3 regions of the Desulfosporosinus sp. SYSU MS00001 genome follow, and region 3 is predicted to be linked to each of the others. Evidence: riboswitches for the same ligand, from Rfam matches in the RefSeq annotation. Region 3 holds a riboswitch; each other region holds the start of a gene.

Region 1 (10,527 bases), on a different contig from region 3:
GGAGCGCACTTTGGAGAGATTGCTGAGTAATTTGCCCTAAGACCGCACCAATAATGTAATGGGTTTCATCGCCAACTACAACGGGCGCTGCCGATACAAAACAACCGCCTGCCGCTGTTGTGGATCCTGTTTTAATGCCTGTAATGCCATGTTTTCCTACCATACTATTGACATTGTAGACTGTTCCGGCAACAGGAAGAGTCGCTTGCGGCATGGCAACAATTTGACGAAAAACAGGGTCTTGCATGGCTGCTTGGGCAATTTTTATTTGATCTACAGCGGTGCTGACTGTCGTTTCGCTGACACCGCTGGCATCTGCATAGTGTGTTTTAGTCATGCCAAGCAATTTTGCGGTTTCGTTCATTTTAGCAACAAAAGCTTCATCAGATCCGGCTACCCAGCGGCCAAGGGTATCGGCAACATTGTCTCCCGAAGGGAGTAATAAACCTTCCAGGAGTTGCCTTTCAGTGAGGGTTTCCCCTTCTTCAATCTTTAAATATGAATAGCCGTTGCTTAAAGCGTTTTGATAACCAGCGAAATCTTGAGCACTCATAGTTAAAGCGGGACCGTCTTGACCAGGTTGTAAAGGATGAGCTTTTAAGACTAAATAAGCAGTCATAATTTTTGTAACGCTGGCAATTGGTACGGATGTTTGGTTTGGCGTTGACGTTATGACCCCTAAATTTTCTGTGCCAACAGCTGATTCACCCTGTTCGGGAAATGTGACCGAAAAATGACCGGGCAATGAAGAGGACGTTGTAGCTAGTTTCGCTTCTACACCCGGCAGAGGGCCATTATAACGACCAACAGCCAGAGCACAAATTAAGATTACAATGAGCAAAACCAAAATTCCTTTGATGGGAACCATCGAAACCTTGTGAGATGGGGAAGTGGACGGAGTCCCAGACATAAAAAAACCTCCTTAAATAGATTAATAGGAACAGTTTAATTTTACAGGAAGAGTTCGGTTTCGACAAATGGTTTCTTTGCAAAATAGTTATTTTAGACATAAGTTTATAATAGGTAATTAGTATATCCACGGAAGTGAAATGGGTCACATAAACTTAGATTATGTCAAATTAAATTTGATGTTTGTCACAAATTTAGAAATAATGTAATAATATGATAAAAATACGTTATAATGGTTAAATGATGTTGTACTTTATCATATCTTATAATATACTACCTTTCAGTGATACAAAACTGTTTAATGATGTAAGGAGATAATCGATAATTTAACATTCAGTGATAAAGGCAAACTCAGTGAGAGCTGAGGACGCAAAGCCACGGGTCTAGCTAAAGGATGATAGACAGCCGGGTTACCAAACAAAGAAACTGTGTCGCCGTTCATTGAGTTCGGCGTTTTTTATTTATAATAAGGAAGGGTTAAGGGAGATAAAGAGGAGGGAGAATTCTTGAATTGGTTGTTAAAGCAAGTCCATACGAATTTAGCAGTGAGCAGGACAGCGAATGCCGATTTATTTGATAAAGTGGGTGTATTGTTATTACATAAAGGACAACCAATCACAGAAGGTATCCGAGATCTTCTTGAAAATAGGGAGGTTTTTATTTGGGAGAGAAAAGAAGATGAAAATCGTTCGTCAAATGTTGTTAAAGCTTTTCCTAAGGATGTCTATGTTAAATTAGTTGGTTCTTTATGGAGTATTTATCATGAGGCAAAACTTATTAGTCAAGAACAGATAGAACATACAATTAATCTAGTGGAAACAATTATCAAACAATTAAGACCTATTAATGTATATTTAAATTTGAATTTGGTCCGACTTGATGTTGAACAATTTAAACATCATGATTATGGGACTTTTGCGCATAGTCTGAACGTAGCAATTTTAGCAACGTTGACAGCCAGGCGTTTGAGGTATAGCGAGAAGAAACTTAGGCATTTAACTCTGGGAGCACTTTTGCATGATTTGGGTAAATTGAATATTCCTAAAGAAGTTTTGAATAAACCTGGAACTTTGACGGCGAAAGAGCTGCTTCTTATGAAGCAGCATCCACAGTTTGGCGCGGATATGTTGAAAAACTCTCGGGTATTGCCAAGTGTATTAGAGACAGTCGTTAAACATCATGAACGCTGGAATGGCACTGGCTATCCTTGCGGGTATAAAAAGGATGATATTCATCTCGATGCCCAAATTGTAGCTGTTACCGATGTATTCGAAGCATTAACTGCTGACAGACCCTATCGAAAAGGTTTGCCGCCTTACTATGCTTTGGAGATGATCATTGCTGGGGCGGGAAAAGGTTATAATCCTACAGTTGTTAAAGCTTTTCGTGAAAGCCTTATCTTATATCCGGAAAATGCAGTTGTAACACTCAATACCGGTGAAATAGGAGTCGTTGCGGCTGTTCCCGTGCAAATGCCTACACGGCCTTTGATTCGTCTGTTAAGAGATAACAAAGGACGGTTTCTCAATAAGGCACAATATGTAGATTTAATGCAAGATTTAACTCGTTTTATTGGGCGTGTTGAGTTTAACCTTCCAATGTGAGGTTATCCAGAGGATGGGAATCCAAACAAAAACGAAAGGGAAAATAAGATAACTTTCAACAAAAGAAAGTTTTGTACTTAAATAGAATCCCTTTTTAACTCCGAAAGCGATTCCAAGAAATGTAGCACCTAATAGGAGCCGCCATTTTATTCCTTTTAAATTTAGAACTGTTTCTAATCCCCAAGTGGTCATGTAAAAAAAAGCGCAACATTTTATCACTAAGGCACCGAGCCAAACTCCCATAAATAAGGATTCTACACCAGCCACGGTCCTGCTTATTTCTACCATTTTACCTAATTCAAGAATGCCAAAGGATAGACGAATTGTTTCTCTTGGTCCAAAGACAAGAATTTGACTTAAAACTACGATGGTATTTAAAATTCCTACAAGAAAAGCTGCTCGCCAAATCCCCGTCTTAAATTGGCTTATTTCTTGCTGATTGTTCTGGGGCAGAAATGTAATGATTCCTGCTAAGAACATGGAATAGACCATGGGAAAAGGTATTACTTTAAGAGCGCCCCATAAAAGGGGTTTAACTCCGTTTTCAAAGAAAGGAAGAAGTTCATTTTGTTCAATGCGCGGAAATGTTAGGACAATGTTAAAAACTAAGGCCACAACGATGACGGGCAGGAGGACTTCAGAAAAGCGAGCAAAGACTTCAATTCCAGTAGATGCTAAATAGAATACTAGCAGCAGACCACCAAGGTAAAGGACCCAACGAGGCACTAAGGGCATTATGGATTGTTCGTAAATAATTCCGATAAAAGCTAAGAGTAACCCGCCATAGTAACCGGATATTACAATATAGAGAGAACCTATAATTTTTTCAGTCCATTTCCCAAAGATAATTCCCGAAATATCCAACAAATTTTTTTCGGGGTATCGGGCTGATAATGAAAGTATCATAATACCGTAAGGAATTGTTAATGCAAAGGCAGGCATAATAGACATCCAACCGTCCCGTCCGCCTGCTTCGGTAACAAAAGTGGCAATGAGAAGGAACGTTCCGCCCATGAGTACAGATGCTCCTAAGGTCATGAATTGGTGTGCTGAAATTCTTTCCATAGTCCCTTCCCGTTTGAACCTTCTCACGTTTGCTTTACCAGTTGTGTCAAATTTTGAAAACAAACATGGTATCCAATAGTTTTACCCGTCAATCCTTCAATTATCCTTAATTTAAGAGGGCTTCGCCGGTACCCGTAACGATTCAGGTCTGCGATTTAAGCAATTTTGTTAAAGGGACGATTTTAATTCCCTGAGCTTTAATTTCCGGAAGCATCTCCTTAATCGCCCGTGCCGTATTAGGCCCTTGAGGGCCGACATGACCGATACCTATTGCTTTACCGGAAATCTTTGCTTTGGAAATGAGAAGTTTAATTTGTTTTTTAATTGAATTCAGATCCGCAGAATTATCCAAGAAAATATCCCGAGTACCTGCTGCTAAACCGGCATTTTTTGCTTCTCGAGCTAAAATGGTCGACTCAGTTGTCTTGCTGTCCAAGACTACTAATCTATGTTCTTTTGCCATCGCTACTATTGCCGATACAACTTGAAGGTTTTCTGTGCCCTTTGATCCCATATGATTACTTATCCCAACTGCATAGGAAATTTGCTTATAACTCTCTTCAAGGCGTGTTCGAAGTTCTTGCGGTGACAAATTTGTTGTTAGAGCCCCAGGTCCAAGCCATTCCCGACGCCCGTTCTTTGCTTCAATGGGCATGTGAATAATAATTTCGTAACCAAGATCATGGATTAATTCTGTTTCCTTTTTACTATAGAGCAGATTAGGCATAATTGCAGCAGTAATTGGAATGTTTAATTCTAACATCTGTTTTGTGCCAGGATTATCAATGCCGAAGTCATCGATGACAATAGCTATTTCACCGCTGACAGGCTCTACTGATATGGGACGATTTGAAGAAGCCGCATGTCGTATAAATCCTATAATTGTCATGATTGTAATAATTAAGATTGAAAGTGATACGATAGGACGTCGAGGGATTAAGATTATGTTACGGTGATTCATAGCCTTACACCTCTGTTTCGCTTCTTATTTGAATATATTGATTAATACCCGGAGTAAGACATAAACTTTGAAAAAAGAGTGAATTCTTCAGATGGCTCTTGTTTTATTCATAGGTAAGAAAATCCGAAAGGTATTCCAACAGAAAAACTAAGCAGCCTCGTTTCGGGATTGAACGGAACAGGGCTGCTTAGTTTTTTTGAATTATTTGCTATTCAATTTTCATTGAACTTTCAGCTTACATTCATTATAGATTCAGCTTAACGCTTAATAATTGAAGAAAGTTCTCTAAACTTCAAGGAGGTTGACAAAAATGCACAGAGCCGAAGATATTAAAATTTTATTAGTTGCGGACGAGCCAAATATTCTGGAGTTTTTAGAGATGGGTTTTAAATATGAAGGATTTACTGTTCGTATTGCTCAGAATGAGAAGAAAGCTTTGAAAATTGCCAAGTCTTTTCAGCCCCATGTTGCCCTTATAGACCTCGTAGGATTAAAAGTTGGTGATTCAAACCTAAGTTCATCCCTAAAAAGAATAGGTGAAACAGCTATTATTTTCTTGACAGAGAAGAATGAGGATTCGGTAAATAGTTTGCTGGAGGCTGATGATTATCTGGGAAAACCATTTAGTTTTGAAGACTTATTGGCAAGAATCAATTGCAGAATTAATGAACAATTTCCTCATTTATTGGATGGGAGTGATACTCAAGAGATTGTTTAAATAGACCAAATTTCAGTAAACTTTCAGCCTGCATTTAGAGGCAATTCAGAAACACAGGTTATAGTAGGTACAGTAAACGTAAACAGCATCAGAAATTTATAAAGGAGTAAGAATCATGAAATTAAAGGGAAAACGAATCGATACGATTCTTATCGGGACCGCCTTGCTTGCGGCGTTTCTCAATATATACGGCATTTGGAAAGACCAATACGCCAATGCTTACTATACGGCTGCAGTAACAAGTATGCTCCAAAGCTTTCATAATTTCTTCTTTGCATCCTTCGATCCAGGTGGATTTGTTACAGTGGATAAGCCGCCAGTAGCTTTTTGGATCCAGACCCTTTTTGCTTCCCTCCTCGGAGTTCATGGTTGGAGCGTAGTTTTGCCTCAGGCTTTGGCAGGGGTCGGTTCGGTATTACTACTATATTTCTTGATTAAACCAAGTTTCGGACGGGCTGCAGCAAGAATTTCAGCTTTAGTGATGGCCTGTACGCCGATTGCTGCAGCGGTTAGCCGTTCAAATAATGTCGATAGTATGCTGGTCTTTACCCTCTTGTTGGCAACGGCGTTGTTATTTAAAGCCGTTCGCAAGAGCAAAACCATACTTTTCCTGGGAGCTTTTGCTCTTATTGGTGTCGCTTTTAATATTAAAATGCTTCAAGCTTATATGGTTCTTCCTGCATTTTATCTCCTCTCTTGGCTGGCCTTTAAGGTGAATTGGAAGAAGAAACTAAAAGTTTTAGCCGCTTCTACTGCAGTTATGCTCGCCTTATCCTTCTCTTGGGCCCTGATTGTCGACAGTATTCCTCAGGCAGATCGTCCCTATATCGGCAGCAGTCAGACGAACTCTGTTCTAGAACTGGCGTTTGGGTATAACGGTGTTTCCCGGCTGACCGGTCAAGGCGGTCCTGGCGGAGGGAACCAAAGAAGCTTTGCTGATAGCCAAACACACGGCCAATGGACGCAAAACTTGAAGCAAGGTGATCGTTCAGCACAAGATGGTCATGGAGGAATTCCGGATGGCATCAATCCGCCAGGTGGTCTGGCAAATGGAGGGCCTGGAGGTAATCGGGGCGGGGGAGGCATGTTTAATACTGGTACGGCAGGCCCACTCCGTTTGTTTCAATCAGAATTATCAGGACAAATCAGCTGGATGCTCCCGTTTGCCCTCTTATCGGCACTTGGTTTGTTCATTGGAATACGCAGGAAACAGCCATTGACGGTTAAGCAAAAGGAAAGTCTTTTTTGGCTGGCTTGGTTAATACCGATGATGGGATTTTTCAGTGTCGCAGGCTTTTTTCACCAATATTATTTAGTCATGTTGGCACCGGCTATTGCTGCTTTAACAGGCACAGGATGGGTTGAGTTATTAGGTTTGAATCGCAGCCGAGAGGGGTGGAAACAATGGCTGCTGCCCATAGGAATACTGGGGACAACAGTCTTTCAACTCTATATCCTCTTGCCTTATAAAGAGACAATCGGATGGAGTTTGCCGATCTCCCTCGGAATCCTGGGCAGCATCATAACTATCTACTTCCTTCTGCCTTTGTCCAGAGGAAAAGGCGCAGAGGCAAATCAGTCAGCAAGCAGGGCACGTGTGCTCTACACTAAGGCGGCCGCGATTGGCGGGATCTTCGTTTTGTTGGCGGCTCCTCTCTATTGGGCGGCAACACCGCTCATCTATGGGGATAATGCCATGATGCCGGCTGCCGGACCGCAGCAAACCTTTACTTTTGGACAATGGCAAAATAGAAATCAAGCACAGTCCCCAATTCAGAGCCAATCTTCTGCCACTAACAGAAGCCAAGGCCCTGGACAGAGACAGGATACCATTAATACTCAGCTGTTAGCTTATTTAAAAGCTCATAATACCGGGGAAAAATACCTTTTTGCAACGACCAATGCAGGTACTGCAGAAGCCTATATAATTCAAACCGGTCAAGCGGTGATGGCAATGGGAGGGTTTTCTGGTTCTGACCCAATTCTTACTGTCGACAAATTGAAACAAATGGTCGCTAATAAAGAAATAAAGTATTTTCTGCTCTCCGGAGTCGCCCTTGGTGGAGGCAGTTCAGATATTCAAACCTGGATTCAGCAGAATGGTACGGAAATACCCCAGTCTGAATGGCAAGCTAATTCGAGCAGTAATACCGGCGGAATCATGGGTATGAACGGCGCCGGTACGTTATATGAAGTCAATCCTTAAAAGGAGGCAAAGGTATGACTATGAACAATAACATTCGCTATTCCGTGGTGATTCCGGTTTACAATGAAGACGCAGTTCTCGAGCAGACATATCGGCGCTTAAAACAAGTGATGGCCTCGACAGGAGAAGCTTATGAATTAATTTTTGTCAATGATGGAAGCTGTGACGACTCAGTTGATCTGATTAAAGGATTATGTGATCGTGATCCTTCCGTAAAACTTCTATCCTTCTCACGTAATTTTGGCCATCAAGTAGCAATTACTGCCGGAATGGATTATTCAAGAGGGGCGGCAGTTGTGGTTATTGATGCCGATCTTCAAGACCCTCCTGAGCTTATTTTAGAAATGATTGACAAATGGAAGGCAGGCTATGAGGTTGTTTATGCTCAACGCAAACAGCGCAAGGGCGAAACATTTTTCAAGAAACAAACAGCTCATCTGTTCTATCGCTTTTTGAACGCCTCAACAGATATTGACATACCTGTTGATACCGGCGATTTTCGCCTTATAGACCGAAAGGTATGTGATATCTTGAAGCAATTACCGGAAAAAAACCGCTATGTTCGGGGCTTAGTGAGTTGGGTGGGCTTTAAGCAAACGGCCGTTGAATATGACAGAGACCCTCGGTTAGCCGGTGAAAGCAAATATCCCCTTAAAAAGATGATTAAATTATGTCTTGATGGTTTGACCTCCTTTTCCTTTAAGCCGATCAAACTGGCCAGTTATTCAGGGGCAGGGCTTATAGCCCTGGGGTTTGTATATTTGGTTTTCTTGCTGTTGTTTAAAATCGTAGGTTCTTCAGCTATAGGTGGATGGAATCTAGTGTTGGTTGGTGAAATGGTTTTGACAGGTTTTCTGCTGTTAATGATGGGGATCATGGGGGAATATATCGGTCGTATTTATGATGAAACAAGAAACCGCCCTCTTTATGTCGTCGGGGAATCTTACCATCAGGAAGAGAAAGAACGGAACGTGATGAAGATTGGCTAGGATAACAAAACGTCAGCTTGAATTTCTGAGATTTTGTGCCGTGGGAGGAATAAATACCGGGATTGATTTTGGGGTTTTTGCCGTATTGTTTGCCTGGGGAGTTCCTTTACTCCCCGCCCACACTTTTTCTTACAGCTGCGGGATATTAAACAGTTTTTGGCTGAATCGGAAATGGACCTTTAAAGCCAAAGACGGTGGAGCGAGTCAGGACGAATTAACCTCTGGCCGCTCAATGAGACAAATGATCCAGTTCATATCTTTAAATATCGTTACTCTGGCCTTGACCTATGGCCTTTTAGTATGGGTTCATGACAACTGGGGATGGCCGATGTTGGCGAGCAGATTGATTGCTGTAGGTGCAAGTTTAGCCATCAATTTTATGGGCAGCCGTTTATGGGTATTTCGGCAGCCTAGATTAAGGAGTGAAATGGTATGAAGATTAAGAAAGCCGTGATTCCGGCAGCCGGTTTAGGCACAAGATTCTTGCCGGCAACCAAGGCACAACCTAAAGAAATGCTGCCGATTGTTGATAAACCGGCAATTCAATATATTGTTGAAGAAGCCGTACAGTCCGGTATTGAAAGTATTCTTATTGTTACCGGACGCAATAAGAAATCCATCGAAGATCATTTTGACAAGTCCGTCGAACTGGAACAGACTTTAAAAGATAAAGGGAAAACAGATGTGCTAAATGAACTGCAGCGTATTAATGAATTGGCTAATATTCATTACATTCGCCAGAAAGAACCGTTGGGATTAGGTCATGCCGTCCTTTGTGCCGAGCAATTCATCGGGAATGAACCCTTTGCAGTCTTGTTAGGGGATGACATCATGGTTTCGGACAAGCCCGGACTGCAGCAGCTAATGGAGGTTTATGAAAGGTATGATGCCACCGTAGTTGGTGTACAGCCGGTCCCTAATGATGATGTTCGAAAATATGGAATTATTGCTCCTCAAGATACTAAAGGTCAAACTTATCAGGTTAAGGATTTAATTGAAAAACCTACGCCGTTTCAAGCGCCTTCAAATTTGGCTATCATGGGAAGGTATATTCTTAAACCTTCAATTTTCTCAATTCTTCATACCTTGGAACGGGGAGCGGGCAATGAATATCAGTTGACGGATGCTTTAAGGCAGGTTTGCTTCCACGAAGGATTGTTAGCCTGGAGATTAGAGGGAGAACGCTACGACATCGGTGATAAGTTTGGCTATTTACAGGCCATTGTGGAAATGGGGCTGCAGAGGGAAGAATTAGAGCCTCTGCTTATGGATTACTTGCAGCAGGTTATTGGCAGAAAACTGAGGGAAAGAGAGAGGTCAGAGAGAAAACCTATGTGCTCCAGCTTCTAGAAAAAAGCCCACGATCCTCTTTGATAGAGTATCGTGGGCCTCGTCGTTCTGTGATTCACTTATTATGGATAACGTTTGCTTATCCCTATTAACGTTTGCGAATTCCGCCGCCGCCAAAGATCAGAAAAATATCTAAAATAAATGTAAACAAATTGATGAAATCTAAAAAGATGCTTAGGGTGACTAAAACAGCATTGTCAGCAAGGCTATATTTTGCTCGTTGAAAATCTAAGGCCGTCATCAGGGAAAAAAGAATAGCGCCTCCTAAACCGATCAGCAAGCCGAAAGGACTGAAAAAGCTACTGAAAATCGTTGAAAGAATTGTAACTCCCAGCAGGACTAACAAGCCAATAAAGAGCGCTTTTGCCATACTGCTTAAATTACGCTTTGTCATGAGCCCATAGGCACCAAAAGCGGCAAAGACAATAAAGGTTACTAAAGCCGCTTGCCCAAGTACTAAAAGTCCTTCAGTCGTTGCGGTTAAAGCTTGGACGATTGGGCCAAGAACAGCTCCCGCGCATGCTGCAAAGAGCAGAGCCAGTCCTGCAGTTAAACCGGCGGCAGGATCATCTCCTCGTACGACAGCTCGTCGGCTAACGATCGGAATAATAAAGAGCAACAAAAATTCCAAAATAGCAGCAGGCATAAAATATTGCGGGGGAACTAGTAAAGCTCCGGCAGCCATTGCTAAGAACATAAAGGATAAAAGGCCCATGACCTGGGAT
Region 2 (10,527 bases), on a different contig from region 3:
GACCTTTTAGAGTGCGTGCTTCTTTCCACATACCTGCCAAAAGGTTTAAGGCACTAATTAAAACTATTCCGGCAATTAGTAATCCGCTCAACACCTCCAAAAGAGTGAACCCGTCTTTGTTTTTCACTTCATTCAACCTCAAATAAACTCTCTATCTGGTAGTAATCTGAAGTTCCTCTTTCAATCCAGTATACATTCACCTTAACTCTCAATAATTGGGGGATATCATCCCAGTTGGAATCGATCCGCCACTGAAATTTTCCTTCATTTCCCTCTACTACTCCTCCTGGCAAGCAACGCTGTGCGTCGATATTGTCTCTCCAGCTTTGAGCCGCTAACTCCTCCATCTTCTTTTGAGCTAGATTTGCGGCCTCCATTAGGGATAAGGACTGATGCGCTTCGACTAATGCTCTTTCGTATAATCCATATAGAGCGGCAAACCCTAAAGAAAAAAGGAAGACTGCCAATAAAACATCCAACAAAATATAACCCTGAAAATATCGATAATCTCTCGTCTAACCACCTTCCCGGTATTTATGTTTTCCCTTCTTTAGCTTTTCTTGTTACTCCATTATCAACCTTCCTTCTTCCTATAGTCTGGAAACTCTCTTTTTTCGTACTCGACTGCTAATTAATCGTTATCCTTTAAAACCTTAGGTGTTTCATTCACTTATTGATCATCAATTATTGATAGTTATGACCTGCCCCAAGTTGTCAATTTGATAGCCCACCTTAGGGTCTAAGGGGTTTACTGGGATTTCAGGCAAATACGGTCCTCTCCATTCCTTTATATCATCAGGCAAATTGACTAAATCAGAAACACTGACGGGAAAGGTTCCGATATCAATTCGATATAACTGCGCGGCACCTTCGATTTCTTCGCGATTAGCCAGATCGGCCTCTAATCTTACAAAGTTAGAAGACGAATAGAAGTGAGGAACAGCTTTACCTAAAAGAACTCCCATTAAACAAAGAACAATCATAAGTTCCCAAAGGGTAAAACCCATTTGTACATTCTTCACTCTTTTTAGTGTCATCATTCTATTCATAGTTATTTGTCTCCTCAGATCGAGAATTACCTTGATTTTCCTTTAAACTTCTCTATCTATTTTAAAACTCCTTTTGACATCGACACATCTTTATTCATTATATGTTTATTAACGGTTCTTTTTCATTTTCCAACGACATCTTCAGTTTAGTTCCACATTTTAGCAAAAATAAGCAAAGAAGATCCGACTGGAATTAATATCCGAGCCGAATCTTCAAAGCCGCGAAGCAAATTATTAAGTTTTACCTGTTAAGACTCCCACTTCAAGTGGGAGTAGTAGTTCCCATACCTTGCGGCCTAATTGTTTTTCACAATAATTTTATGCCAAGCCGCCAAAATCTCATCATCCGTACAATCCTCAGAAACCACTGACTTCCCGATTCCTTGGGGAAGAACAAGAATTTTGCGGCCACCCTGATTTTTCTTGTCTGTTTGCATTCGCCGCAGCAAAGATTGAGGGTCTTGCTTTTCAATCGACGTCGGCAGGTCATAACGTTGAAGCAACTGTTTAATTCTTTCAACCTCTGTCAGAGTGAGAAATCCCTTGGCATTGGCCAGATAAGCCGCGGCAACGATACCTATGCTGACTCCCTGGCCATGAGTCACGCCGCGGTAATTCATTTCCGTTTCCAGAGCATGTCCAAAAGTATGGCCTAAATTCAATAAACGGCGAATGCCTTGTTCCCGTTCATCTTGAGATACAATCCTGACTTTAATTGAAGCGGACCGTGTTACCATCTCACGCCAAATTGCAGGATCTCGCTGCCTGATACTATCGACCTGAGTCTCATAAAAAACAAAAAGATCCTCATCATCTATTAAAGCATGTTTAATACTTTCCGCCAAGCCATTTTCGACTTCCTTCCAAGGCAAACTATTTAACGTCGAAAAATCTGTCCAGACAGCCAGCGGCGGATAAAAAGCTCCCAGAATATTTTTTCCCGCCGGATGATTGACGGCAACTTTACCGCCAATGCTGCTGTCTACCTGAGCTAATAACGTCGTAGGAACTTGAAGGAAACGAACACCTCGCATAAATGCGCTGGCAAAGAAACCGGCTAAATCTCCGATTACACCACCGCCTAAGGCAATAACTAACGTTTTACGATCTGCGCCGCAGTCCAAAGCAGCTGATGTCAGCCGGCTCAAACGTTCCAAAGACTTTTCCTCTTCCCCTTCCGGTACAGTTAACAAATCAACGCGATAATTCTCCAGCCCCTTCATAAGTCGCTCCAGATAAAGATCTGAGACCTTCTTGTGTGAGATGACAAGAATATGTTGGATTTTATCGGACAGAGAATGCAAATAATCTCCCAACTCTTCCAGCGCAGCTCCTAAATAAACCGGATATCTTTGTTTCGCTGCAACCTCAATTTTTTCTGGTAAACTCATGGATAGCCATCCTTCCCAGGTGAGCCAGGATTTCGCCCACCACTTCCTCAATAGTTCTAAAGGTTGTATCAATGGTAAAATCGGCCTTTTCGTAAAATGGCTGCCGTTCCAGAAATAATCGTTCAATTTCGTCATGAGTACTTCTGAGAAGCGGGCGGTCGTTCTTATGGCCGATTCGATTGAGAATCACGTCCAGCGAGGCGTACAAACTGACGATAACTCCATTTTCCGCCAGAACACCCCAATTTGACGAATTCAATACTGTCCCCCCACCGGTAGCTATAACTAGCTCATCCTCCTGAGACAGTCTTGCGACGACGATCTTTTCTTCAGACCGAAAGCGGGTCTCTCCATAACGCCGAAAGATTTCACTCACACTTAATTCTGTTACTTCTCCGATTTCAGCATCCGTATCGACAAAATTCCATGCCAGTGCCTGAGCTAAGCGCCGGCCAACTGTACTTTTGCCGGTTCCCATAAATCCAATGAGAACGATGTTCCTCATGGAGCTTCTTCCTCTCTCCCTGTAATTTTAAATATTCTTTAGATATTCTTGATAAGTCTGCCAAGAGGCTTCTAACTCTGGAAAACTATCTGCGGGAAATTTTTCCAAAATTGCTTCTGCTATGACCCAAGCAACAACATGTTCCAAAACCACCAAAGCGGCCGGAACTGCACAAACATCAGAGCGCTCCACACTTGCTTTGACGATTTCCTTTGTTTCAAGATGAACAGAATTCAGCGGTTTATAAAGAGTAGGAATTGGTTTCATGACAGCATGGAGGACAATCGCCTCTCCGTTGCTCATCCCTCCCTCAATTCCTCCGGCATGGTTTGACTCCCTGTAGAACCCTTGACCCGGCCGATATCCTATTGGATCATGCACCAAGGAACCCATTTTTTCTCCGGCATCAAAACCTATACCAAAAGAGACTCCTTTAATAGCTTGTACAGAAAGAACAGCTTGAGCTAATCTTCCGTCGAGTTTACGATCCCATTGTACATGAGAACCCAGCCCTGCCGGAAGATGAAGAACTTGGACTTCTAACAAGCCTCCTAAGGATTCTCCTTCCTCACGAGCTGCCTGAAGACGTTCCCCCATTAGGCGTTCGGCCACAGGGTCTCCCACCGACCACTCTGATTGCTGAACACGCTGCCAATACTCAGCATCCTCCGATAATTCAGCATGAACACCACTTACAGCGGTCACCCGCCCCCTAATTTCCACTCCTAATTGGGACAAGCCTTGCCTTACAATACTCCCGATTGCCACTCTCATTGCTGTTTCGCGAGCGCTCGCCCTTTCCAGGATGTTCCTTACTTCTGTACGATATTTTAAAGCCCCTGTCAAATCCGCATGACCTGGCCGAGGAGTCATCACTCTTCGGCTTTCTAAATCTGCCTTTTCCTCCCAGGTCATGATTTTCTCCCAGTTTTCCCAATCCCGGTTCAAAATTTCCATGGCCAGAGGAGCGCCAGTGCTCAATCCGCCCCGTACTCCAGAAATAAAATGGACTTGATCCTGTTCAATAGCCATCCTTCCCCCGCGTCCCGGACCTTGCTGCCGTTCTTTCAAAGCCCGATCGACTATTTCTTTGGAAATCTTCATACCTGAGGGAAGTCCTTCAATTATCCCTATCAGCTTTTGACCATGAGATTCCCCTGCGGTTAAAAAACGCACTCTAATCCCTTCCCTCTGCTAAACTAAAAAATTTGCTGACTTAATATAGAAAATGTTACTCAAGATAATAAATTTTAGTTGAACGAGTTCACTTTTCTCGAATTCTCATCCCTACTGGGGCAACGACAACACTTCGACGCTCTCCAAAAGAGTTAGTTAAACTAATAGTTGTTCCTGCGCTTCTGCCAGAAGCATTAAATAAAAGATTGTCCGGCTGTCCGAGAAATCGGATGCCCTTCAGCAAAGAAATGTCTTCGATTCTAGTCCCCTCTTTGAAAATCTGATAATGATGTTCACCTTGAGTGTAAAACTTAACTTGATACCAATCATTTTCAGCCAGGGCAGCCTGTCGGGCATCCCGAATCTCTTCTAATAATTGAGTTGTCACAAGGGATAGTCGATCCTGCTCCCATCGATTGGGAAGCTTGACGAGCAGTGCATAGCCTGCTCCTGCCAAGAGTGTCAATACCAATAACATTTCCAGAAGAGTAAATCCGTACTCTCTGTCCCCTGTCTGTGACATGGTTCTCTTCCTTTTGTTTTTTTATAACCTCTCCCGCTGCATCTGATCTTCCAGGCCTTTAAGCATAACCTCAATTGGCGCCTGTCCGCCCAGCCAAAATTCCCAAGCCAATGCTCCTTGATGGAGAAGCATGCCAGTTCCATCTAAGACACGACATCCCAACTTATTAGCTTCTTGCAGAAAAGAGGTTCTCTGAACGGTTACGATGATATCGACGGCCAAGGCCTTTGGACAAAGGCCTTCCAGTGAAAAGGGAAATGGTTCGCCACGTAAACCCAAGGAGGTTGTCTGAACTAATAGGTCAACGTCCTCCAGCCAATCTCCCGGCTTAAATTCGCCAAAACTTCCCTTACCGCCTTTAGAATCTAGAATTCTAACTAGCTCTGCCGCTTTTTCAGGTGTTCGATTAAGAATATGTACGTGCATACCTTTGGCTGCGAGAGCTAAAGCGATCCCTTTCGAAGCTCCTCCGGCACCTAGAACAACTGCCCTTTTGTCCGTAAATTCCCCAAGCTCACTCTCGATGGAACAGATAAATCCGTCCCCATCCGTATTATGACCTATCTTTTCCCCATCGAGAATCTTTACGGTATTCACGGCACCGGCTCGCTTGGCCTGGGGCGTAAGGATATCGAGATGCGGAATAATAGTCTCCTTATGAGGAAGTGTAACATTCCAGCCGCTAAAACCTAGGGCACACAACCCTTTGACAGCTTCGTCCAAACGATCAGGGGGCACTTGAAAACGATGGTATTGCGCATCAATACCCAGATATTTATAGCCCGCATTATGCATTGCCGGCGAATAAGAATGCCCAATGGGGTTCCCAATCACAGCAAAATGTTTTTCCATAGCATCCATCCCTTATCAAAGTTTTAATAATTATTGACAATGAGTCATCACAATAGTGAAAAAGGAATGGCTGACCCATTCCCTTGTTGTTATAATTCTTAATGTATTTTAGGACTATACGGTTTCGCAGGGGCAAAATGTTTCATCAGCCAAACAAGGACCTTTTCCATCCGCCGCATAATCCGCGTTCCAATAAATTCACGATCATTAATAGGGGTCACAAGAATCGTATAGAGGCCGAGCCGATTTCCGCCTAAAATATCTGTGAATAACTGATCGCCTATAACAGCTGTGTCATTCTGCCCTGTACCTAACAATTCTAATCCCGCACGGAAAGCCCTTCTGCGCGGCTTTGTCGCTCCAAAAACAAAAGGAATTCCTAACCGTTCCGCAACAACTGCCACGCGTTGTCTCTTCTTATTATTTGACACGACGCAGGCAGAAATGCCAGCCGCCTTGACTTTGATAAACCACTCTCTAACCTTTGGACCCACTTCGACATCATTCCAAGGTGTCATAGTATTGTCTAAATCGATAATGAGCCCCTTAATTCCATCTCGAACAAGTTGCTCAACAACAATGAGATCTATGGAAGGAGCTTGAAGTGTTGGTCGAAAATAGTCAAACATTGAACCCTCCAAGTATAGAACTTTTCATAATTATACCTTAGGTAATACGCTTCAAGCAAGTCAAGAGGGTATTAATTTGAAGTTGTATTCGTGTAGAACTTTTCGCAAACCCGTTCTAATCCACACAGATCGTGCCAATTATGAATAAGAACATACCAGTTAGGTACAATACTTTTGTAGAAAATGGTTTCCCCTTTGCACTTTTTGGCAACAAACGAATGAGAAAATGAGCTATTCCTGAGTGAATCAGAGTACTAGACTTCTTTAGATTATAATCTTGGTTTTATTCAGATTAATTTCAGGGAGACCCTTTATAGTTATTACAAAGGCACATAACATTGACTGAATAAAATCTTTTAAGGAAGTGAGTTCATTGAATTGTAAACCATCATTAAAAATAGCTCTTGATTTTACTATGATCATTATTTACTTACTTTTATTAAATCCTTTTGATACCGGACTGGTTTTCCACGAATTTGCAGGGGTCTTGGCCATCACTCTCTTTATCCTTCACCTCTTTGTAAACTTGACGTGGATTAAAAACATCTTTAAATTCCAATTCAGAGGAGTATCAGCAAAGAAACGACTATGTATATTCTTAATTAATATTGGATTATTCCTTTGTGTCAGCATTATAGTCATAACCGGTATTCTTATTTCTCGAGTAATTTTTCCAGTTGAATTAAGTGGAAATTCTGATTTTCTAGTATCAGTTCATAAATCAGTTTCATATTTTTGTCTAGGATTAATATCCATACATATTGTATTGCATCGAAAGTATTTATCTGCCTCCTTAGGCAGTATGCTTGCATATGGCAAAAGAAAACTAGTACTAGCTCTAGGAATAGGATTAATTCTAGGTATTATATTTGACCGTAATCTACTAGGATCTAATAAATCGTTAAGTAATCCCACGAGCCCTCCAACAGTATCAATGCGAAATTCCCTTAATCCCCCCAGCGAAGGCAACCTAACTCAGGGAGATCGACCAAATTCAAACCAGGCCTATGACAACACTCCAGGAGTTAATCACCCTAGTTTGTCCGATTATCTTGGAAACCTGTTTTGTACAGGTTGTAATAAGCATTGCCCTCTTTTAAGCCCGGGATGTAATAGAGGGGAAACCCAAATGCAAGCAGCTATGACAGAATATCAAAACTTATATGGTCAAACTTCAAGTGACACCACAATAGATCAGGGACAAGAATACAATTACAATAACAGTAATAATAGCAATAACGATAGCTATTCAATACCAAATTCGCAGGAAGAAAATCACAGAAACAGTGATCAATTTAATGATAGGACATTTCAGAACCATCGTCATAGAGGCTTTCATGGAACAGGTTTCCGAGCATAAGCAGATCCATTGTAGCTCGTACGAAGGCAGCGTCGTTAAACAAGGAGCCGCTGCAAAACGACAATCGAAAGAAATATGCATACAGAAAATTAGCCTGAGAGGACGCGTTTTGACACATCATTACGCCTTTTGGGCTTTTTTTATTAATACTTAAAAACACTTAAGCAAATACCATTGCAGATTGTGCAATAGTAACAACCTTTGCAAATTTTATCATACTAGTTATGGATTAACGTATTTTGGCTAAAGGTTTTAAATTATGTTGTAATTTGTTAAAATTTGTCTTATAATATAAGAAATGTTCTGATTTTCTCGAAATCAACATATTGTATATTTAGGGCAAATTGTTCGAAAGAGCGAGACGCAAAGCTAAAGGGTCTAACTTCCATCGGGAATATGACAGCCTAGCTGCAAACTAAGAAGTGTAAGCAGCCTTTTGTTGCTTACATTTTTAATTTCAGAAGCCGTTATTTTGGCTTATTGGGTCATATAAATACCATAATTCCAATACATATGTTAGGAAAACTATGGAAAGAGAGATGGATTTGCTTGAGTCAAGGTTCTTTACTAATCGTTGATGACAATCTTGGAATTCGAAGTCTTCTGAATGCTCTTTTTTCTTCGAAAGGGTACACCGTATTGACTGCTACTTCAGGAATTGAAGCATTGTCATTAGCGAAAGAGCAATTGCCCGACCTAATAATATCCGACATCAAGATGCCTGGTCTGAATGGCTTAGAGCTTCGCGAACAATTACATCGTTACAATCCGAACATTCGTGTCATTTTAATGTCAGCTTATACGGATCAACAAGAGATCAATGAAATACTTCATAATGGCGGTATCGATTATGTCATGACTAAGCCTTTTGATTTGGAGGAGCTCAGCATTGCAGTTGATAACTTATTATTGAACGGACATCGTCAGTAAGGTTGGCCATAGCTAAAGCCCTCATCTGTGAGGGCTTTAGCTATGCGCACACTGCAGTTATAAATTTATTTCGCACAAAGTTTTTTGCTGTCTCTATTGAAATCAATAATTACTTTTGTATTTTTCTCAACAGGATCTGGAAGCATCGCGTACCCAAGAGTCATTTCCATTAAACTCTTGCACGTTTTCCTTTGCGTCACGGTACAGCCTATATCTACTAATTCCTTTGCGCTTAGCTTTATACCCAGAGCCGCAGCATCACAATAATAATACGAACCGTTGACATTCATCCCTTCATTACTATATGGACACATTTTAAATTCCCCCTTTAAAATATAACTTAATAAGCGTTTAGGTTGCTTATAAGTACCAAAAGAAACACTTTGTCACATAATTCACAATTATAATTATTATTTGTGATTGTGAATACTATCACTAAAGGTACTATACCATATATTTGTCCTGAAGTCACTATTATTTAGCCCAACCAGCAAGAAGTTTCAACCAGGCTCTATTTCACCCCTTAGACTCCCGTTTGCCAGCACGTAGGTAAAAATAATTACAGTCAACATTAAGAGCCCCCTAGACAACAATCTAATGTCCAGGGGGCTCTTATTATTATCTCGCCTATAACCTACTTCTTAACATCTAGAGACTTTATTCCGACTTACTACTTCCTTCGACAATATCCACCTTTTCTCCCTCATTTAAAAAGCTCTGTCCTTCTGTAACTACCTCCATACCCTTTGTGATATTTCCTTTGACTTCCGTATTTTTATTGTCAGAAATACCAACCGTGACAGCTATTTTCTTAACTTTTCCATTAACAACTGCATAAAGATAATTTACATTATTCTCTATGCTGAGGGCTTCATTGGGAACGAGCAATATATTACTTTCAGTTTCAGCCGGCAGCGATATTTTAATAAACATACCTGCAGTTAAACCACTCTGTGAATTGTCAATTTTTACTTTCACTAAATACGAATTGTCCTTCGCATCCGAGTTAGGGCTGATCGTAGTAATGACTCCCGAGACCTTTTTGTCCTTCATGGCATTTATGCTCACAGGTACAGTTTGGTCTACCTTTATTTTACCGATAACAATATCCGGAACACTAATTTCAGCCACCATACTACTGGAATCAATAACCGTAACCGAACCTGATTGGCTGCTGACCATTCCTCCGACTTTAACGTCTTTAGCAGAAACTACTCCCGAGATAGGGGATACTACGGTTAGATTATCAAGCTGGATCTGAGCAGCATTGACACTTGCTTTCGCTTGTTCTACTTGTGCTTCTGCTGCTGACACTGCTAAATCATCTTGAGCAGCCTTTAACTCTATAGCAGCATTATCATATTTTGTTTTGGCGCTGTCTAAATCCTGTTTAGAAACAGCTCCCCCATCGTATAAAGCTTTTGCATTATTATAATCAGTTTGAGCATCATTATAACTGATCTGAGATTTCTCTAAGGTTTGTTGTGAGGTCAAGCGTGTTTTTGCCAAGTTTTCCTCTGCCACGGCTAAGGCCTGTTGTTGTATTTGCAGCTGAGCTTGAAGATCCGACGCATCAATCGTAAAGAGAACCTGTCCGCTGGTTACCTTAGAACCAATATCAACATTTAAACTTGAAACTCTTCCACCGGTCTTGGGAAAAACCTGTACTTCCTGAACAGGATCAAATTTACTGGCGTAATCAACCATAGTCGACAAAGAACCAACGGCGACCTTTTGAGTTTTTACGTTTTTTACAGTAACCGCTGGAGTTTCAACTTTTTTATGCTTTAGAGCATAATTCCCCCCCAAGGCAGCGGCTACTACCAATAGACCGATAATTATAGTACGTTTCTTAATCTGCCTGATCCTACTAAGATTAAATTTCAATTTGTGGAACCTCCCCGGTATTTATTGTTTTTCTTTTCTTTGAAATACGATGCTTTAAATCATCCATTAAAGTATAAACTACCGGCAAAATAATGGGTGAAAGGAGCGTAGACATGATCATGCCTCCGATGATTACAATAGCCATACTTTGTTTCATCTCGCTTCCTTCACCAATGGAAAGAGCAACAGGCAGCATGGAAACAATCATGGTTGCACTGGTCATAA
Region 3 (10,527 bases):
AAGAATTATTTGAGACATTCCTGTCGCTAAGCAAACAATTAGGATATTCTAACTTAATTGAAGGAACGAATGCTTCCGATGACCAAGATTATCGTCCTGGAAGAAAGGCTCTAAAAGAATTAAAGATTAAAAGCCCCTTGCTGGCGGTTGGTCTTACTAAGGAAGAGATCCGGGCTTTATCTCGGCGACGGAATTTACTGACTTGGGACAAGCCATCAATGGCCTGCCTTGCTTCAAGAGTTCCTTACGGTGATGCCATATCCGTTGAATTATTATCTAGAATTGCTCAGGCTGAGGCTATTCTAGTCAGCTTTGGCTTTGACGAATGTCGCGTAAGGGCACATAAAGACATAGGGCGTATTGAGATTCCGACCCCAGAATTTGCGTCTTTTTTCCAACATTATACTGAAATTACAGAAGCCATTAAAACGTTAGGTTTTAAATTTGTAACGCTAGATTTAGAAGGACTTCGTTCGGGTAGTTTAAATCATAACCAGAAGGAGGGGAACTAAATGGATGAGGAAACCCTTAAAACTCTCCTCGAAGCTGTTAAATCAGGAAATTGTACCCCAGAGCAGGCTTTAAACCAATTGAAGGAATTGCCCTTTGAGGATCTAGGGTTTGCCCGCTTAGATCATCATCGAGCATTAAGAACAGGACAATCTGAAGTTGTCTTTTGTCAAGGGAAGCAGCCTGAGCAAATTGTTTCCATCTTGAAACATTTAGGCGCTAAATCTCGGAATGTCCTGGCAACTCGGCTTATCCCTGAACATGCTGATATAATACTGCATCATTTCCCCGATGCTCAGTATGATTCACTGGCACGCTGCCTCCTGTTGCTGCCCTTGGAAGAGCCAACAATTCCAGGAAAAATTCTTATCATGACTGCCGGTACAGCTGATTTGCCTGTAGCTCGGGAGGCTTGGCTTACAGCCCGTTATATGGGTCATGACGTAGAAACAATTTTTGATGTTGGTGTTGCGGGGCTTCATCGCCTTCTTGCTCAACGAGAGACTATGGATAGTGCAGATGTCTTGATTGTTGTGGCAGGAATGGAAGGTGCTTTAGCGAGTGTTGTCGGCGGTTTAGTCGAGCAGCCGGTGATAGCCGTGCCGACAAGTGTTGGGTATGGTGCTCATTTTCAAGGGCTGGCAGCATTACTCAGCATGCTGAACAGCTGTGCTTCAGGAGTAGGCGTTGTAAATATTGATAATGGTTTTGGGGCGGCTTCTTTAGCGTCAACAATTATTCGCAGAGTAAACAAAAATCATTGAGAGGAGCCTCAATTTGAAAATTCTTTTTTGGGATACATTTGCAGGTATTAGCGGAGATATGGCTTTGGGGTCTTTAATAGCCTTAGGTGCGGACCCGGAGAAGATTATTGAACAATTACATTCTATAGGTTTGAACGAATTTCGACTGGATGTCCGTTCGCGTCAAGTTCAAGGCATTCAAGCGACAGACATCGATGTTGTAATACTAAACGAGCTCCAACACGAAAGCGATCATAGTCATGAAAACGAACATGATCACAATCACAATCACGAACACGAACACGATCATAGCCCCGAACATGATCATTGCCATAAACATGATCATACTCATGACCACAATCATAATCGGTTTCTTCCGGATATTCAGAACATGATCTTGTCAGGTTCTTTATCCGAACGTTCTCAAAAAAACGCTTTACGAGTGTTTGATGTTTTAGCTGAAGCAGAAGCCAGAGTTCATGGGACAACTCTCGATAAAGTTCACTTTCATGAAGTAGGGGCAGTGGACTCTCTTGTCGATATCGTTGGGACCTGCATCGCTCTTGATCTTTTAGACATTGAGGAAATTCGTGTTCCTACTCTTCCTTGGTCAAAAGGCTTTGTTCAATGTGCTCATGGAACGCTGCCTCTGCCGGCCCCTGCGACTCTGATGCTGCTAAGGGGCTTTAAATTCAGAGAATCTGGCATTACGGGTGAACTTATTACACCAACAGGAGCATCTCTCATGAAGGCTTTAGCTCAACAGAGTGATTTCCCGGAAATGGTTATTCAGAATGTGGGTTATGGGTCAGGTAAAAATGATTATGGCATTCTAAGTCTGCTTCGGGGGGTAATTGGAGAAGTATAAAACCTAAGGAGATAGTATGGTTGAAAAAATTATTGATAGTTTAAAACGGTCAGGCTGGAATGTAGGCACTCTAGCGGGAAACTGGTTTTGTGCTGTCTCTGACTCTCAGCCGCGAGGTCTTATCTTTGGATATATAAATGAGATGCCCGATGATATAATGATTAAGATCTCTGAATTTAATATTCCACTCTGGGACGCAATTGTTTTTTGTCCCACAGGGTTTGATTCAGCGCAGTTAAAGAAACATCGTTTTCCGGGTATCCAATTATGGTATTGGGATCTGGAAATGGGGAATCTATTTCCTTTTCCACCGACGAAAAAGCGGGATATTCCCAATATGTTGCAGCAAATTGCCAGCGGAACTCCAATTACGCTGAATGTTGAACCTCAATCTCCAAAGCTATCGACGCCTTATTTTACTTATGTTCTGTTGGGAGTTAATGTCATAGTTTTTTTGCTTCTGACTTTAGCAGGTGGGTCAACAAATCCAGATGTCTTAATCACCTTCGGCGCTAAAGTTAATTCTCTAATTCAAGCGGGTCAAGTGTGGCGCTTATTGACCTCGATGTTTATTCATATTGGCATCCTGCATCTAGCTTTCAATTTATATGCTTTATGGGCATTAGGGCCTGTGACGGAACAAAGTTATGGGCATGGAAAGTATTTTGCAATTTATATGTTAAGCGGTCTGGGAGGATCATTAGCGAGCTTTTTGTTTTCGCCGGCTCTTTCGGCGGGCGCTTCAGGGGCAATTATGGGCCTCTTAGGAGCCCAGTTGCTTTTTATTTACAAACGACCGTATCTGTGGAAATCCGGTCTGGGAATGAACCTTGTGATTGTTATTTTGGTAAACCTTGGCTTTGGCTTTTGGCAGCCGGGAATTGATAATTTTGCGCATTTAGGAGGACTTTTTACTGGAATGTTAATGGGTCTCATTTTCTCCTGGAAAACCTTCGCGCAACCTAAGAGTACCAAACTTTCATAAAAATACCTCTTTCTTACAAGCATAGTTTCCACCCATCTAAGGACAAACTATTATCAAGAGCTTGCGGTTTCTTAGCGAGGTGGCTTTAATTAATTGCCATCGTTAGTTAAGAAAGCGTAAGCTCTTTGATGTTAGTAATCAATTCCTATGTATTCGTCTTTTGGGCGGTTCGATGAATCTCAGTAAAGAATTCACTCACTTCTTGGGGAGTAGGAATATGTTGGTCGACATGACCTAATTCTTTAGTTATTGTGGCAAAGGCATTTAACCAAGCCTCGGTGATTCGGGTTGCAATTTCTTGAGGGCTATTCATAGTAATAACTCCTTTCAGTTTTATATAGCTTATGTTATTTTAGATAATGAGTGCATATCCATTGCGGTTATAGATAGTTGAGGAGGATGGAGCATTTTTGGTGAAAGGGAAGAAAAATGTTAGACATTATTTTTCACGAGATTATTGGGTATATGCCGGAATTTTTCTTCTAATCGTCTTGGTTGTAGGGAGACTGCTTGTTCTTCAAGTTATACAAGCATCCGATCTACAAGCTAAAGGAATTGAACGCAGAACTGCAGATAAACGTCTTCAGCCTAAACGTGGTTCAATTTATGATGCTCAGGGGAACGTTTTAGCCCAGAGCGTTCCTGTTAAAGAAATCTATGCAGATCCGAATACTCTAAGGAACCTAATAGCTCAGAAGAAATTCAGCAATACCAAAGAACAAGTGGCTCAAGAGCTTGCGGAAATCTTAGATCTTAATGCCGAAAACATTCTTGATAAACTTAATAAAAAATTATCGTGGGTTAGCCTCGCTCATCAAGTGGATCTACAGAAAGCTAATCAAGTTATGGCTTTGAAAATTCCAGGAGTCGGAATGAATGAAGAAGAAAAACGAGTTTATCCCATGGGAAGCTTAGCCGCTTCAGCTCTAGGAATCGTTAATTTGGGGGGACATGGCGCCGAAGGTATTGAGTCTTATTATGATAAAGTTTTATTTGGCATGCCTGGTTTTCAGTCTTTGGAGCAGGACACTCGAGCACGTTCTATCATTGAGACAATTGACCAAAATAATCCTTCTCGTCCGGGCAATTGTTTAGTTCTTACCTTAGACTCAACAATTCAATATTTGATCGAACAACAATTAGATCATTTGCAGCAAAGTACAAAGGCTGACAGAGTGACGATTTTAGCCATGGATCCAATGAGCGGTCGTATTTTAGGCTTAGGTTCACGTCCGACCTTCGATCCTACAAATTACCTTACGTCATCGCCGGAAGAACGACGAAACCTGGCGATTAGTATGTCTTATGAACCAGGTTCCACATTTAAAATTATCACCGGCTGCAGTGCTTTAGAAGAAGGCGTTATATCTACAGATGAGACATTTCCTGATCCGGGATATTTGCGAGTAGGCCCTCGTTTAATCACGAACTGGGATTCTGATCAAAAACCACATGGTAATCCTACCCTTACTGAAGGCATGCAATTGTCCTCGAATGTTGTCTTAGCTCAGGTTGGACTAAAACTAAGCAAAAGTACTTTCTATACATATTTAAAGGCCTTTGGCTTTGGCTCAAAAACCGGAATTGATGTATCAGGTGAGGAACGTGGTTTGCTTGTTCCTCGAGAGAATGTGCGAGATTTGGAATTGGCAACTATGTCTTTTGGACAAGCTAATTTAGTGACACCTATTCAATTATTAACTGCAATATCGGCTGTTGCCAATGGAGGAACCTTATATCGTCCGTATATCGTAGATGCCGTTAAAACACCCGAGGGAGAAGTAATTCAACAGCAAAAGCCAATTCCCATACGCCAAGTGGTATCTCGGACAACGGCGACACAAATGACGAATATTCTTGAACAAGTTGTAACTGCTGGAACTGGCCACCTCGCTCAAATTCCCGGGATTAGGGTTGCAGGTAAAACCGGAACAGCGCAAAAAGTAGATCCCAGTACCGGGGGATATTCTGCAACAGACTTCATAGCTTCATTTGTTGCCTTTGCTCCTGCCGAGAATCCCAAAATCGCAGTCTTGGTTATTATTGATACTCCAAAAGGTGAGGAAGGGCATCAAGGCGGAACTTTAGGAGGCCCTCCGGCAAAGGCAATAATTGAAGGTGTACTTCAATATTACGGTATTCCTGCAGCCCAGAATACCCCAAGCATCATACCTTTTACAGCGGATGATTCTCCGATCCGGCCTTTGCCAAAACCGATAATTCCCAAACGATCACCGGGGAACGGAGAAGTTATTATTCCGGATTTAACAGGAATGACAATACGTGAAGCTGGGGATGAACTGGCAAAATCCGGGCTGCATTTCAATTTTACCGGGAGCGGTCTCGTGATTCAACAAAATCCTCAGGCCGGCAATATAGTAAACAAAGGGACAATAATTGAAATCAAGTTTTCGCCTTTAAAGCCCTAGTTTTTTCCAGAAGACATCCTAAGTTTCAATTTTAACTGTGTCCTTAGGTATGATAGGATATGGTTGAGAAATAAGCAAAAACACGGAGGAATGGTAAATCATGCGTCTTGATCATCAAATTGAAACAATGAAAGAAGACATAATTTCAGCGATTCGGGATTGTATTCAAATTAAGAGCGTAAAGGATGCAGCTCATGCAGCCCCAGGATCTCCTTTTGGACCTGGAATTCAAGAAGCCTTGGATTGGACTTTGAAATTGGGAAAGGAACTTGGCTTTGAAGTTAAAAATGTTGATGGATATGCGGGTCATATTGAAATGGGTAGTGGAGATCTCTTAGGAATATTGGGACATTTAGACGTTGTACCGGAAGGGGATGGTTGGTCGGTTCCACCTTACAGTGCAGCCATCGTTGATGGAAAAATCTACGGGCGTGGCGCTCTGGATGATAAAGGGCCGACTTTAGCAGCTCTATTTGCTATGAAGGCTATTAAAGATGCTAATATCCCTTTGAATAAGCGAGTTCGTTTAATTTTAGGTACGGATGAGGAATCAGGTTGGGCAGATATGGATTACTATTTGAAAAAAGAAGAGGTTCCCTATATTGGTTTTGCACCGGACGCTGAATTTCCTCTGATTCACGCCGAAAAGGGAATTCTTCATCTGGAATTAAAAAAGGCCTTTGAGGCTTCTTTACCGCATCTTGTCAGTATTCGTGGGGGAGAACGAGCAAATATTGTTCCCGACCTTTGTGGAGTTATTTTGCGAGGGCTTGATCATGAGTTGATCGTTCAGTCCTTGAATTCCTTCGTTTTCCCTGAGGGAGTGGGGGCTGAAATCAAGAATCAAAAGGAAACTTCGGAGATCATAATTAGTTTTAAAGGGATAGGAGCTCATGGCAGTCTTCCGGAGAAAGGAAAGAATGCCGTTATCTTTGCCATGAAATATTTGCAGCAATTGCCTCTAACTTCTGCGGAGCAACAAATTCTTGAGTTCATGTTAATGTATCCGGGAAAAGGCTTCTTCGGAGAAGGATTTGGCATTGCTTTCAGAGACGAACCCTCTGGTCAATTATCTCTTAACCTGGGAATCTTTGAATTGGCTTCGGATCACCTGCGCTTTGTTCTTGATATTCGCTATCCTGTAACATACAAGCAAGAAGATGTTTTGCAGCCGATCGAAAAAATTATTCGGGGTGAGGGATTTACTTTAGAAATTCTTAGCCATCAAAAAGCTCATCATGTTCCCAAGGATAGTGAACTAGTGAAATCACTGTTGAAAGCCTATGCAGATGTAACTGGTCTCGAACCATACGCTTTTGCTATTGGCGGAGGAACGTATGCTAAAGCGCTCCCTCAGGGCGTGGCTTTTGGTCCTGTTTTCCCAGGTGAACCTGAAGTGATACATTGTGCTGATGAATATATTTCTATCAATAACGTGCTGTTAACGACCAAAGTTTATGCCCAGGCGATCTTAAATATCGCAAGTGACCCTGAGCATTGCTAAGATAAAGCGAAAGCGGATTGAAAAGGGTAGGTATGGGATAAACAAAACTAGTTTTAAAAAAAAGCTTGACTATCATTAGGAACATGAGTATACTAATTATTGTTGTTATTGCGCCACTAGCTCAGCTGGTAGAGCATCCGACTCTTAATCGGCAGGTCCGCGGTTCGATCCCGCGGTGGCGCACCAAATAGGCTTTACTCCCGCAAGCAATTGCGGGTTTTTGATTTATACAGTTAATGTATTAAACTGGCGTTTGGGGACATTTTGGGACGTATGACCAAAAGAATCCCCAATAAACTTAACAATACCTATGGAGGAAAGAAAAACAGGCATTCAAGCCTGTTCTTTTTATGCTCTTTTTGCGTTGAAATAAAGATTCAAGTTTTTGAGCGGCTTTTATGTCGGCACTCATGGAATTGAATGCGAGCAAGCACCGGAATATCAATATTGTGATTTAAGGGATCTACATTGACAGAATCATCTACGAATCGTTGTGAGGGGCTTTTTCGGTTTTTGGTGCCAACGCGACCTTTGCGGAGTGGTGTTAACCAATAACGTATCGCGTTATTTATCCTAAAATTAATTATTTTTTCAAATGCTTTAGGGACTGACCGCGGCTCTTTATGATCTGATTACATACAATGGATACCTTGAGGTTTAGTTATGACCTGTGGTTAATTTAATATAATTGAAAAATTTCGCAGTCGAAAGAAACAAAAAGTGTGCAGAAACATGCTCAAAATTCAATAAATTGGATTTATTCAGAAAAACATGTTGGATAAAAATGGTAGACAATGTTCGCTATTAAATATTATAGTTATACCTAGATTGTGAGTAAATTGTGAACATTTAAATAACTGTGAACCTGGGCAAACCAACTGAAAAGTTGGGACGCAAAGTTGGAAGTCTACGGTACTGTTGGGTGCTATGATAGTTCGACTGCTAAATTAGGCGGTCTTATTTTTTTGCGTTCAAATTAATTGGATAGTAGAAAACTCAAAACAATGAGATATTCAAGAGAAGAAAGGATGAGAGGAATGGTACTAAAAAAGAGTAAAACATTTAAAAAAAAGGGTGGGATTCATGGTTCTTTTCAACAAATTATCGCTGTTGTTTTGTGCATTTTGATGATTCCGTGGACAATTTCGCCTGCTTTTGCAGATCAAGTTCAAAATGATGGAAAGAATGTAGCGGTAACAAAAGAAACTAAAATTGAAAGGATAGCAGGCAATGATCGGTATCAAACAGCAATTGCAATATCAAAGCAAATGTATCCTCAAGGATCAGGAACAGTAATACTGGCAAGAGGAAATGATTTTCCAGATGCGTTAGCAGGGGTTCCTCTTGCGCATAAGCTCAACGCGCCGTTGTTGTTAACAGATGGAACTAGTTTAAATAAGGATACTGAGGCGGAAATTATCCGACTTAACCCTCAAAAGATTTACATTTTAGGGGGGCCAGTAGTAATACCCGAAACGGTAGAAAGTGAATTAAAGGATAAAGGTCGTGATGTGAAAAGACTAGGTGGAGTAGATCGGTACGACACCGCGTCATTAATAGCTCAGGAACTAGGCTTCAGCAATGGAAAAGCAGTATTAGCCTACGGAGAAAATTTCCCAGATGCTTTAGCTGTATCCAGTTGGGCGGCTTACAATGATGTGCCCATCCTTCTAACAGAAACAAATGAATTACCTACAGAGACTTTAAAAGCATTACAAGATTTGAATGTAACTTCTACTTATATAATTGGCGGAAAGGCGGTTATCTCTGAAAGGTTAGAAGAAAGTTTGAAAGAATACAATATGAATCCAACTCGTTATTGGGGTAATGATCGATACGAGACAGCAATAGCTGTAGCTCAAGGTTTAAAAACAGATAATAATCACTTATTCTTAGCCACAGGACTTAATTTTCCTGATGCTTTAGCAGGTGGTGTTATGGCAGCTCAGGCTAACAGTTCGTTACTTTTGGTTGATACAAATATACCTTCCAATGTATCAAACTATTTATGCACCATTAAAGATAATATTAGTACTGTTTATATTCTGGGAGGTAAAGCTGTAGTTTCGGATGATATAGTCAATTCGTTAAAAAATATTAATAGTAATTCATTAACTCTAAATTGGGTAAATAATTCACAATCCTCCCTATCAAATTTTAATCCGAGCACACAAGTATCGTTAGAAGTTAAATCGAACAAAAGTGATGTTACATTTGCCTGGTCTGCAACTGGAGGTACATTAGCTAATAAGAGTGGGGCAACAAATACTTGGACTTTACCAAATACAGCTGGAGACTATACTGTTACTGTTGAAGCCCAAATTGGTGATGTAACGAAGACAATTTCCAGAAAAATTACAGTATTAAGTGTTAGCAGTGGTGGTTATGGAGGCAGCACATCCCCAACTTCAAACAACCCATTTCTTTCAATAAGTGAATCAGGAGGATCCATTTTACTAAGCTGGGATAAGGTCGATTGTTATAAGGAATATACTGTTTTAAGAAAAATAAATAGCAGCACTTATTCAGCAATTGCCGGTAATATTGTTGAGAATTCTTACAAAGACATACAATTGAATGCTTCAGGGGTATATAAATATAAGTTACAGGCAATAAAAAATGACAATTCAATAGTAGAGTCCAATGAGGTTAGTAGTTTTGTTATAGATGGTATAGTATCAGCAGGCCAGACAGATAGCGATAATGATGGGTTGCCTGACGATTATGAGAAAAAAATCGCCTCTGATCCTAATAATCCGGATACTGACAATGATGGACTACCGGATGGCTATGAAGTGTCAGTTTTAGGTACGGATCCAACTAAAACTGACAGCAATGATAATGGAACTAGTGATGCATTAGAAGATTTTGATAGTGATGGATTAAATAATCTAAATGAGTATTTAAATAACACTAACCCATTTAAATCAGATACTGATGGTGATGGATTAAGTGATAATGATGAAATCAATGTGTATAAAACCAATCCGCTCATGACAGATACTGATGGTGACCAACTAAGTGACGGTAGCGAAATCAAACTAGGCTTTGATCCGCTAATGCAAGATACTGATGGTAATGGTACCATTGACTCTTTAGAAAAAACTACGCAAAAAGTAGATTTAAGTCGTTATTCTGTAGGCCTATTAACTGACGATAATCCTGTTAAACCGGATATTTCAATTACATCTGCAGGAGATATTAATAATGACATTATCGTAAATGATGATATTAACGATCCGTTGTTAGTTAATAATCGTGCAATCGTTGGACATCCAATTGACGTACATTTTGATAAGAAATTTGACCATGCTACTATTACATTTACTCTAGATAAAAATCAACTGTCAGATTCTTATATAAACAATTACAGTATATTCTGGCTTGATGATGAAGGGAAAATGAACCAAGTAAAAACGACAATTGATCCCATAAACAATTCACTTTCTGCAGAAGTAACCCATTTTAGCAGGTATATGGTTATAAAC

The links. Region 3 has a riboswitch for cyclic di-GMP ahead of ACPUYX_RS11980 (alpha/beta fold hydrolase). Riboswitches for the same ligand answer to the same signal wherever they lie in the genome.
Region 1: it holds a riboswitch for cyclic di-GMP, as region 3 does, so the genes downstream of both, ACPUYX_RS16605 (HD-GYP domain-containing protein) here and ACPUYX_RS11980 (alpha/beta fold hydrolase) in region 3, are expected to answer to the same signal.
Region 2: it holds a riboswitch for cyclic di-GMP, as region 3 does, so the genes downstream of both, ACPUYX_RS18575 (response regulator) here and ACPUYX_RS11980 (alpha/beta fold hydrolase) in region 3, are expected to answer to the same signal.

What each region holds. Positions count from the first base shown of each region.
Region 1 is NZ_JBNFTW010000010.1:67,586-78,112, forward strand. Features, by position in the region: gene ACPUYX_RS16600 (D-alanyl-D-alanine carboxypeptidase family protein) at 1-910, opposite strand, end outside; cyclic di-GMP riboswitch class I at 1,244-1,327, shown strand; gene ACPUYX_RS16605 (HD-GYP domain-containing protein) at 1,416-2,513, shown strand; gene ACPUYX_RS16610 (GerAB/ArcD/ProY family transporter) at 2,469-3,578, opposite strand; gene ACPUYX_RS16615 (divergent polysaccharide deacetylase family protein) at 3,721-4,539, opposite strand; gene ACPUYX_RS16620 (response regulator) at 4,850-5,257, shown strand; gene ACPUYX_RS16625 (glycosyltransferase family 39 protein) at 5,373-7,463, shown strand; gene ACPUYX_RS16630 (glycosyltransferase family 2 protein) at 7,484-8,452, shown strand; gene ACPUYX_RS16635 (GtrA family protein) at 8,445-8,888, shown strand; gene galU (UTP--glucose-1-phosphate uridylyltransferase GalU) at 8,885-9,802, shown strand; gene ACPUYX_RS16645 (Bax inhibitor-1/YccA family protein) at 9,891-10,527, opposite strand, start outside.
Region 2 is NZ_JBNFTW010000013.1:12,750-23,276, reverse strand. Features, by position in the region: gene ACPUYX_RS18625 (PilW family protein) at 1-127, opposite strand, end outside; gene ACPUYX_RS18620 (type IV pilus modification PilV family protein) at 129-479, opposite strand; gene ACPUYX_RS18615 (competence type IV pilus major pilin ComGC) at 681-1,049, opposite strand; gene aroB (3-dehydroquinate synthase) at 1,346-2,440, opposite strand; gene ACPUYX_RS18605 (shikimate kinase) at 2,418-2,945, opposite strand; gene aroC (chorismate synthase) at 2,973-4,121, opposite strand; gene ACPUYX_RS18595 (prepilin-type N-terminal cleavage/methylation domain-containing protein) at 4,210-4,644, opposite strand; gene aroE (shikimate dehydrogenase) at 4,666-5,496, opposite strand; gene ACPUYX_RS18585 (YqeG family HAD IIIA-type phosphatase) at 5,595-6,125, opposite strand; gene ACPUYX_RS18580 (DUF4405 domain-containing protein) at 6,499-7,485, shown strand; cyclic di-GMP riboswitch class I at 7,814-7,901, shown strand; gene ACPUYX_RS18575 (response regulator) at 8,035-8,415, shown strand; gene ACPUYX_RS18570 (hypothetical protein) at 8,481-8,729, opposite strand; gene ACPUYX_RS18565 (efflux RND transporter periplasmic adaptor subunit) at 9,073-10,302, opposite strand; gene ACPUYX_RS18560 (efflux RND transporter permease subunit) at 10,292-10,527, opposite strand, start outside.
Region 3 is NZ_JBNFTW010000006.1:7,813-18,339, reverse strand. Features, by position in the region: gene larE (ATP-dependent sacrificial sulfur transferase LarE) at 1-512, shown strand, start outside; gene larB (nickel pincer cofactor biosynthesis protein LarB) at 513-1,274, shown strand; gene ACPUYX_RS12010 (LarC family nickel insertion protein) at 1,288-2,121, shown strand; gene ACPUYX_RS12005 (rhomboid family intramembrane serine protease) at 2,138-3,106, shown strand; gene ACPUYX_RS12000 (hypothetical protein) at 3,252-3,419, opposite strand; gene ACPUYX_RS11995 (penicillin-binding protein) at 3,520-5,535, shown strand; gene pepV (dipeptidase PepV) at 5,636-7,039, shown strand; tRNA gene ACPUYX_RS11985 (tRNA-Lys) at 7,150-7,225, shown strand; cyclic di-GMP riboswitch class I at 7,898-7,986, shown strand; gene ACPUYX_RS11980 (alpha/beta fold hydrolase) at 8,068-10,527, shown strand, end outside.